2 regions of the Actinoplanes sp. NPDC023936 genome follow, and region 2 is predicted to be linked to the other one. Evidence: riboswitches for the same ligand, from Rfam matches in the RefSeq annotation. Region 2 holds a riboswitch; the other holds the start of a gene.
The links. Region 2 has a riboswitch for cyclic di-AMP ahead of AB0F72_RS13100 (hypothetical protein). Riboswitches for the same ligand answer to the same signal wherever they lie in the genome.
Positions count from the first base shown of each region.

Region 1: it holds a riboswitch for cyclic di-AMP, as region 2 does, so the genes downstream of both, AB0F72_RS31345 (transglycosylase family protein) here and AB0F72_RS13100 (hypothetical protein) in region 2, are expected to answer to the same signal.

Region 1 is NZ_JBEZZR010000032.1:25,905-30,160, forward strand. Features, by position in the region: gene AB0F72_RS31325 (WYL domain-containing protein) at 1-864, opposite strand, end outside; gene AB0F72_RS31330 (alpha/beta fold hydrolase) at 921-1,574, shown strand; gene AB0F72_RS31335 (hypothetical protein) at 1,591-1,809, opposite strand; gene AB0F72_RS31340 (DUF1304 domain-containing protein) at 1,853-2,215, shown strand; cyclic di-AMP (ydaO/yuaA leader) riboswitch at 2,454-2,629, shown strand; gene AB0F72_RS31345 (transglycosylase family protein) at 2,670-3,188, shown strand; gene AB0F72_RS31350 (sulfite exporter TauE/SafE family protein) at 3,272-4,033, shown strand.
Region 2 is NZ_JBEZZR010000007.1:207,691-211,946, forward strand. Features, by position in the region: gene AB0F72_RS13090 (glycoside hydrolase family 65 protein) at 1-632, shown strand, start outside; gene AB0F72_RS13095 (hypothetical protein) at 687-1,703, opposite strand; cyclic di-AMP (ydaO/yuaA leader) riboswitch at 1,708-1,842, opposite strand; cyclic di-AMP (ydaO/yuaA leader) riboswitch at 2,049-2,183, shown strand; gene AB0F72_RS13100 (hypothetical protein) at 2,223-3,200, shown strand; gene AB0F72_RS13105 (ABC transporter ATP-binding protein) at 3,229-4,002, opposite strand; gene AB0F72_RS13110 (ABC transporter permease) at 3,995-4,256, opposite strand, start outside.

The DNA of each region.
Region 1 (4,256 bases), on a different contig from region 2:
CGCCAGCATGCGCGCCATCCCGTCGAGCCGTTCGGCCCGGGCGACAAGACGGACCCCCGATGGGGTACGGGTGAGCGTCGCCACCGTCGCCGGCACCCGTCGCCGCGCCTCCTCCACAGTGGTGTCCAGCAGCACCGACACCTCGTGCCGCCATGCGCCGGTGGCCAGCCCGGCCGCGACCCGGGCGGCCGGGTCGAACCCGGCGGGCACCTCGAAACTCCCCTCGACGATCTCGACCGCCTCGATCCGGTCGAGGCGGAACGTCCGGCCCTCGCCCCGGTCGTGATCGCGCCCGGTGACGAACCACTTGCCACCGTGGAAGACCAGCCCGTAGGGGTCCAGCCGCCGCCGCTCCGGCTCGCCACCCGGCTTGGTGTAGCCGAAGGCGACCGGCCGCCGGTCGTGGGCGGCCCCGGCCAGGGCGAGCAGCGTCGCGGTCGCGGTCGCCGGTGCGGGCGCGGGGCGGCCGGCGGCGAAGCCGAGGGTGCCGAGCATCGCGTCGGTGCGGGCGCGGAGCGCCGCCGGCAGCACCCGCCGGATCTTCGCGAGCGCTGTCTCGCCGGCTGCCGCGGCCGTGGACAGCCCGATCCGGCGGCCCGCGACCAGCCCGAGCAGCACGGCGACGGCCTCGTCGTCGGTGAGCATCAGCGGCGGCAGCCGGTATCCGGGAGCGAGGGTGTAACCGCCGTACCGCCCGCGCCGGCCCTCGACCGGGATGCCCAGCTCGGCGAGGTGCAACGCGTAGCGCCGGACGGTCCGCTCGTCGACACCGAGCCGCTCGGCGAGCCGCCCGACGGTCTGCCCGCCCGGGTGGGCCTGCAGCAGTTCGAGCAGGCCGAGAACGCGTCCGAGTGACTGTGGCATGCGCCACACCTTATACCGGGCCGAATCCGCCCGGTATTGAGCCTAGCGTTTCGGACATGACGACATACGTGCTGGTACCGGGGTTCTGGTTGGGCGGCTGGGCGTGGGACGAGGTGGCGGCGCCGCTGCGCGCCGCGGGACATGACGTGCACCAGGTCTCGCTCGCGCTGGACCGGGGTGTCACGGCCTCCGATCACGCCGACCAGGTCGCCGGCCTGCTGGACGGGCTGCGCGACGTGGTCCTGGTCGGGCACAGCTACGCCGGGGCGGTGATCACAGCGGCGGCGGATCGGTTGCCGGACCGGGTGGCCCGCCTCGTCTACGTCGACACCGGCCCGCTGCCGGACGGCATGTCCCAGTCCGAATTCGACGGTTCACCGCCGGACGCCGCCGACGGCATGATCCCGGTCCCGGCCGAGGCGCCGCCGTCCGCGCAGGGTTTCGACTGGGCGGTCGTCCGCGAGCGCGGGCGGGCGCAGCCGGTCGGCGCGGCCACCGAGCCGCTGCGGCACGGCGGGGCGTGGCAGGCCTTGCCGCGAACCGCGATCCTGTGCTCGTTCTCCGCGGGCCAGCTGCGCGGGCTGGCCGCAACGGTCCCGGCGTTCGCCCTGATGAGCGGCGACGGCTGGACGTTCCACGAGCTCCCGGCCGGTCACTGGCCGATGTTCTCACGGCCGCACGCCCTGGCGTCCCTGCTGGCCGCGAGCTGATCGGGCCGCCGGTCGATCAGGGCTGCTGCTCAACCCGTACCGGATCGGTCCGGTGTTTGAGGGCCGCCTCGATCCGCACGGCGCTGCCGGCCAGCACCAGGAGGCCGGCGAAGTAATAGCCACGAGTGGGCACGTGGTCGGTGAGGAATCCGAATGCGGCGATCAAGAGACCGATGACGACCGCGAACGCTCCGGAGGCCCGCGCCGCTTCGCCCGGTTTCTCGTCGATGCTCATGGCGGACACCATACGCACGCGCCTCCCAAGCTAGGGTGTCGCCATGATCATCTTAGCGAACCTGCTGGTGGCGCTGGTTGCGCTGATCCACGTCTACATCCTCGTCCTGGAGATGTTCCTGTGGACGCGGCCGCGGGGGCGCAAGGCGTTCGGGCTGACCGAGGAGTTCGCCCGGCAGACCCGGGTGCTCGGCGCCAACCAGGGCCTCTACAACGGCTTTCTCGCGGCCGGCCTGATCGGGGGCCTGATCGCGGGCGGGGACACCGGGTTCGCCGCGAAGCTGTTCTTCCTCGGGTGCGTGGCCGTCGCCGGCGTTTTCGGCGCGGCCACGGCGAGCCGCAGAATCCTGTTCGTGCAGACCGTTCCGGCGGTCCTCGCGATCGTCGCCGTCCTCGTCGCGAACTGACCCGTTTCCCACCGATCCGGCACTGCCCTTTTTCGCCCGGTCCGGCATCGTCCGGCCGGGCGCTGTGGTCTGTGCCGAATATGACGGACCTCGGAAGTCGGGAATGCCCGCTATTCCGGGGCGCGAACAAGATCAAATCGGGCAAATACCGTGAAGAACGTCACTATCAGGGGGTTTCGGCTTGGTCGTTGCCCCGGTGGCGTGGTTACCGTCGGGCCGTCCCGCGATGGCGGGCACCACGGGCGGTCCGCCGAGTCCTGCCGCCGCCCGCGGACTCGATAGGAGAGGCAGGAGCGGGGGACCCACGATTTCCGGCGCCGCATGACCGCGCCTTGGGGTGAAGCCGCAGAACGACGGCCGGGCACCTCTGTCCGAACCCGACAGCTCACCTCGCAGGCGTGGAGGATCATCCATGTCTCGGATCGGTAGACGAACGCGCCTTGCCCTCGGTCTGGTGACCGCGGGTGTGGTCGGAGCCGGCACGTTGCTCGCCCCGGCGAGCCCCGCATCGGCGGCCCGGCAGGTCAACTGGGACGTCCTCGCGAAATGCGAGTCCGGTGGCCGGTGGCACATCAACACCGGGAACGGGTACTACGGTGGCTTGCAGTTCAGCCGCAGCACGTGGAAGGCGAACGGGGGCGGCAAGTACGCCCCGACCGCTGACCGGGCCACGAAGGCCGAGCAGATCAAGGTCGCGACCAAGCTCTACAAGAAGCGCGGCCTGAAGCCCTGGCCGGTGTGCGGCAAGAAGGCGGGCGTCTACAAGAAGGCGTCGTCCGCGAAGTCGTCGGCGTCGAAGAAGGCGACCGCGTCGAAGAAGGGCACCTACGTGGTGCGCTCCGGCGACACGCTCGCCGCGATCGCGAAGAAGTACAAGGTCAAGGGTGGCTGGCGCACCCTCTTCAAGCTCAACAAGGACCGGCTCGACAGCCCGAGCCAGATCTTCCCGGGTCAGCGGCTCCGGCTGCGCTGACCGTGCCGCCGCCGCGATCGCGGTGGGTCAACGCCGACTCACCACGATCGCGGCGGCCGGCGATCGGCGTACGCTCGGGATCCGTGAGCCTCGCCCATGCCGTCCTGCTCTTCCTCGGCGGCGTCGGTGGCGGCCTCACCGGGTCGATGGGCGGGCTGGCATCCGTGGTCACCTACCCGGCCCTGCTGTCCGTCGGCATCCCGCCGGTCGCGGCGAACGTCACCAACACCGTCGCGCTGCTCTCCACCGCGTTCGGCGCGGCCGCCGGATCCCGCGTGGAGCTGCACGGGCAGGCCCGCCGGATAGCCCGGCACGGCGTGGTCGGGGTGACCGGCGGGACAGCCGGCGCGCTGCTGCTGATGGGCACGCCGTCGTCCGCGTTCGAACGGGCGGTGCCCGGCCTGATCGCCGCCGGCGGGCTGATGCTGCTGTTCCGGGAGCCGCTGCGGGCCTGGTACGTCCGCCCCGGATGGCGGCCGCCGCTGGCCCTCGCGGTGTTCGGAATCGCGGTCTACGGCGGTTACTTCGGCGCGGGCGCCGGCGTGATGATGCTGGCCGCGCTCTCGGTGGCGGCCGTCGAGCCGCTCGCCATCACCAACGCGGTGAAGACCCTGGTCCTCGGCTTCTCCAATGTGGCCGCCGCGATCCTCTACGCGGTGCTCGCGCCGGTCCACTGGGCAGCGGCCGGGGTGCTCGCCGCCGGCTGCCTGATCGGCAGCTGGATCGGGCCGGCGCTGGTGCGGCGTACTCCGGAGCGCCCGCTGCGCGTGGTGATCGGCGTAGCCGCCCTGGTCCTGGCCGGGGTGCTGTGGCACGACGCCGGCACCCCCGCCACGCCGTCGTAGCGCGTCGCTTGCATCCCCGCAGCACCGTCGTAGCGCGTCGGCCGCAGGGACGTCCGGCCCGACGTGGTGATCTCCGCGCTGACCGCCGATCTGTTCCTGGTGGCGACCCACTCCGATGCGCGCTCGTGGACGATCGAGGACGGGAAGTGGCCGAGCACGGCATACCCGGCCCGTCCCGGCCGTGGTCAGCGTGACGGGACAGCGAAAGGGGACCGTCATGGCT
Region 2 (4,256 bases):
TCAACTTCCCGTACTTCGACCTGTACCGCAAGCAGGTCATCAAGCAGGCCGACCTGGTCATGGCGATGTACATCCGGGGCGACGCGTTCACCCCGGAGGAGAAGGCGCGCAACTTCGCGTACTACGACGCGCGGACCGTCCGCGACTCGTCCCTATCCGCGTGCATCCAGGCCGTTCTCGCGGCGGAGACCGGGCACCTGGAGCTGGCCCACGACTACCTGGGCGAGGCCGCCCTGATGGACCTGCACGACCTGCACCAGAACGCCCGGGACGGCGTGCACGTGGCGTCGCTGGCCGGCACCTGGATCTCGCTGGTCGCCGGTCTCGGCGGCATGCGTGACTTCAACGGGCAGCTGAGCTTCGCGCCGCGCCTCCCCAGCCGGATCAACAACCTGGAGTTCTCGCTGCTCTGGCGCGGTCTGCGGCTGCGGGTGAACGTGACGGCGGACGAGGTGACCTACTCGCTGCGCAACGGTGGCGGCTCGGCCCGGCTGACGCTTCTGCACCACGGCAAGGAGACCGAGGTGACCCAGGTGCGCCCGGTGACCATGCCGATCCCGCCGGCCCCCCCGGTGGGATCCGCGCCGGCCCAGCCGCACGGGCGGGCGCCGGTGCGCCGCGCCGTGCACTGAGCCGAACGAGAAAAGCCCCCGTCCTCACGATGAGGACGGGGGCTTTTCCGATGCTCAGAGCATGGAGACGTGCACGTGGTCGGTGTGGTCACTGACGCCGTGGTACGCCTTCCAGCCCGACGCGGGGAACCAGATCTTCTTGTACCAGATGACGTAGTAGATCCCGAGCTCGTCGGCGTTACGCACCAGGAACGCCATGAGGTCGTTGCCGTACTTCATCATCCTGTCGTTGTGCGCCGAGGAGAAGCCGCTCTTCTGCAGCGACCAGTCACAGGCCCGGCCCTTGGGGTGCTCGTAGGGCCCGCCGGGGCGGTAACAGCCGACGAACAGGTTGAAGCCGGCCTTCTTGGTTTCCTTGTACATGTTCAGCGTGCGCTTGGTGATGCAGCCGCTGGTCGTCGGGTCCTTCTCGGTGCAGCCCTCGGGCGAGAAGCCGCCGCTGGAGTTGCGCGGCGCGGCCTTGGCGGAGGGGGATTTCGCCACCACGAAACCGTCGGTGAGCGCGTCGCCACCCACCAGTTGCAGGGCTTTCTCCGCCGATTCCTTCTGCTTCTTCATCAGCGCGGAGTTCTTCTTCTGCGCCGCGACCTCGGCGTCGAGTTTCGCCTTGCTCTCGGCGACAGTGGCGATCGCCTCGTTGAGCTCGTGCAGCTTCTCGTCGTGCAGCTTGTTGATCTCCTCGAGGGAGATCGCCTTGTGCAGGAAGTCGTTCGACGAGTTCGCGCCGAGCAGGAAGCCGACCGCGCTCAGGTTGCCCGTCACGTACTGCTCGCGGGCGATCGAGTTCACCTCGGGGATGAGCTTGTCGCGCCGGTCCTCCGCGGCCTTGATCTCGACGTTCAGCTTCGCCTGCGCCTTTGTGGACTTCGTCACGGCGGCCTTGGCCGAGACGTAGCGCCGGTTGGCGGCCTCGATGACGTCGGAGAGTAGTGCGTCCTCGTCCTCCTCCTCCGCGGTGGGGGACGAGCCGCTCGGTTCGGCGGAGGCCGGAGTGGCCGGCGCCACGAACAACGTCGTGGCCACGAGCGGTGCCAGGGCAAGCAGCAGCCACCGGCGGGGACGTGCGGTCATCAACAGTTCCTTCCTTGTCACCGCCGACCGAGTTAGCTGACGGGTTCGGGACGGAAGAGATCCCTACCACCCGAAGGCGGACTCACCCCACTGACCTGGTTCCCCGGCTCACCTCGCGGTGATTAGGCGGCGGCCTGCCGGCTCCTCGGGGGCGGTGCCGTCCTGGCAGGACCGCGACGAGTTTACCTGAGGAATGGCGCGGTATCAGGACCACTGAACCGGCAAAACTGTTACCGGGCAGCGACTTTCCGTAGTCAAATCACCTCGCGTGTCCGCGCAATAGCGCACCGTACGAGAACTGTCGATCTGTCGATTGAGTGGGTATGGTCGGTTCCGGTTCCCACCCGGGGACCGCCGCCTAATCGCCGCTCCCGGCGAGCCGGGGAACCATTTCCCTCGGGGTGAATCCGCAACCGCGGTAGGGATTTCCTTCGTCCCGAACCCGTCAGCTAACTCGGTCGGCGGCCGACGGAAGGATTACCTGTGCAGCGAAAGACTGCGCGGCGATTAGCGGCCGTCATGGGGCTGCTGCTCGCCGTGTGCGGGCTGGCGATCGTGGCGTCACCGGCCACCGCCGCCCCCGGTGACAACGGTGACGACGGCGAGGGTGGCTCCAAGTCCCTCGTCGAACAACTGGAGGACGCCTCCCGCGGCTACGTCGAGGCCAAGGCGAAGCTGAAGACGTCCAAGCAGAAGCAGACCGAGTTGACGGCGGAGCTCAAGAAGCTGGACGCCCAGGTCGGCCCGCAGCAGGCGGCACTCGACGAGATCGCCTCACAGGCGTACACGTCGGGCCGGATGGGCGCGATGAGCGCGCTCGTCAATGCGAGCGACACCGGGAGCTTCATCGACCGGGCCGAGGTCCTGTCGACCGTCGCGGCCGAGCAGAACCAGGCGATCGAGGAACTCAAGACGACCCTCGACGCCCAGCGCAGGGCGAAACTCGCCATCGACGCCACCGTGAAGGACCAGCAGAAGCAGGTCAACGTGATGGCGAAGAAGAAGGTGCAGGCCGAGACGGCGCTCAAGAAGGCGAACCAGGGGGCCGCGGCCTCCTCGTCGAGCGACGGCGGCGGCAGCGCCAAGGCCGATCCGGCGCCGGGCGGCTCGGGCTCCGGCTGTACCGAGCCCGACCCGACCACCAGCGGCTGTCTCACCCCGCGCACCCTGCACGCGCTGAAGCAGGCCCAGAAGGACGGCTTCACCCGTTACGTCGCGTGTTTCCGCGAGCAGAACAGCGGTGAGCACCCGAAGGGCCGGGCCTGCGACTTCGCCTCTGACAAGAACGGCTTCGGCGGGGACGCGACCGGCGCCAGCCGGACCTACGGCAACAACCTGGCGAACTACTTCATCAACAACGCGGACGCGCTCGACGTGCTCTACGTGATCTGGTATCGCCGGATCTGGCTGCCGAGCAGTGGCTGGAAGTCGTACAGCGGGGCGGGTGGCGACCCCTCCAGCGACCACACCAACCACGTGCATCTCTCGATCCGCTGAAGATCAGAACCTCACGGGGGTACGGGTCCTACTTGCGCATGTAGGACTCGTACTCCCGCATCACCTCGTCGGTGGGGCCGTCCGCCCGGATCAGGCCGGACTCCAGCCAGATGCACCTGTCGCAGGTGTCCCGGATCGACTGCTCGCTGTGGCTGACCAGGAACACCGTGCCGGCCTGGGCGCGCAGCTCACGCACCCGCTGCTCACTGCGGCGGCGGAACTTGGCGTCACCGGTCGCCAGCGCCTCGTCGATCAGCAGCACGTCGTGCTGCTTCGCGGCGGCGATCGAGAACTTCAGGCGGGCGGCCATGCCGGACGAGTACGTCCGCATCGGCAGCGACGAGAAGTCGCCGCGCTCGTTGATGCCGGAGAACTCGATGATCCCGTCCTTCTTCTCCTTCACCTCGGCCGGCGACATGCCCATCGCGAGGCAGCCCAGCTCGACGTTGCGGTCGCCGGGAAGCTCGTTCATCAGGGCCGCGTTCACGCCGAGCAGCGAGGGCTGGCCGGACGCGTAGATCGCGCCCTTGGCGACCGGGAGCAGGCCGGCGACCGCGCGCAGCAGCGTCGACTTGCCCGAGCCGTTGCTGCCGATCAGACCGATCGCCTCACCCCGGTACGCCGTGAAGCTCACACCCTTGACGGCGTGCACCTCGCGGACGTTCCCCGCCTTGGTGTTGGTGATCATGCGCTTGAAGCTGGCGAGCGGGCTGCCGGTGCCCGGCGCGGCCGAGCCGTACACCTTGTAGATGATGTGGGCGTCGTCCGCGACGACGGTGGGGATGCGTTCGTTGTCAGCCACGGCCGTAGCCCTTCTCTCCGCGCCAGAAGTAGGCGAATCCACCGATGCCGACGACCAGGCTCCACGCCAGCGCCTGGAGCCACAGCGCGACCGGCGTGCTGGCCAGCGTGACGTTCTCCAGCAGAGCGTGGCGGAACAGCTCGATGAAGATGAGCATCGGGTTCGCCTCGACCAGAGCGAGCTGCCAGCCGTCGAGCTTGTCCTCGAAGAGGGTCACCGGGTAGAGGACGGCCGATCCGTACATCCAGAAGCGC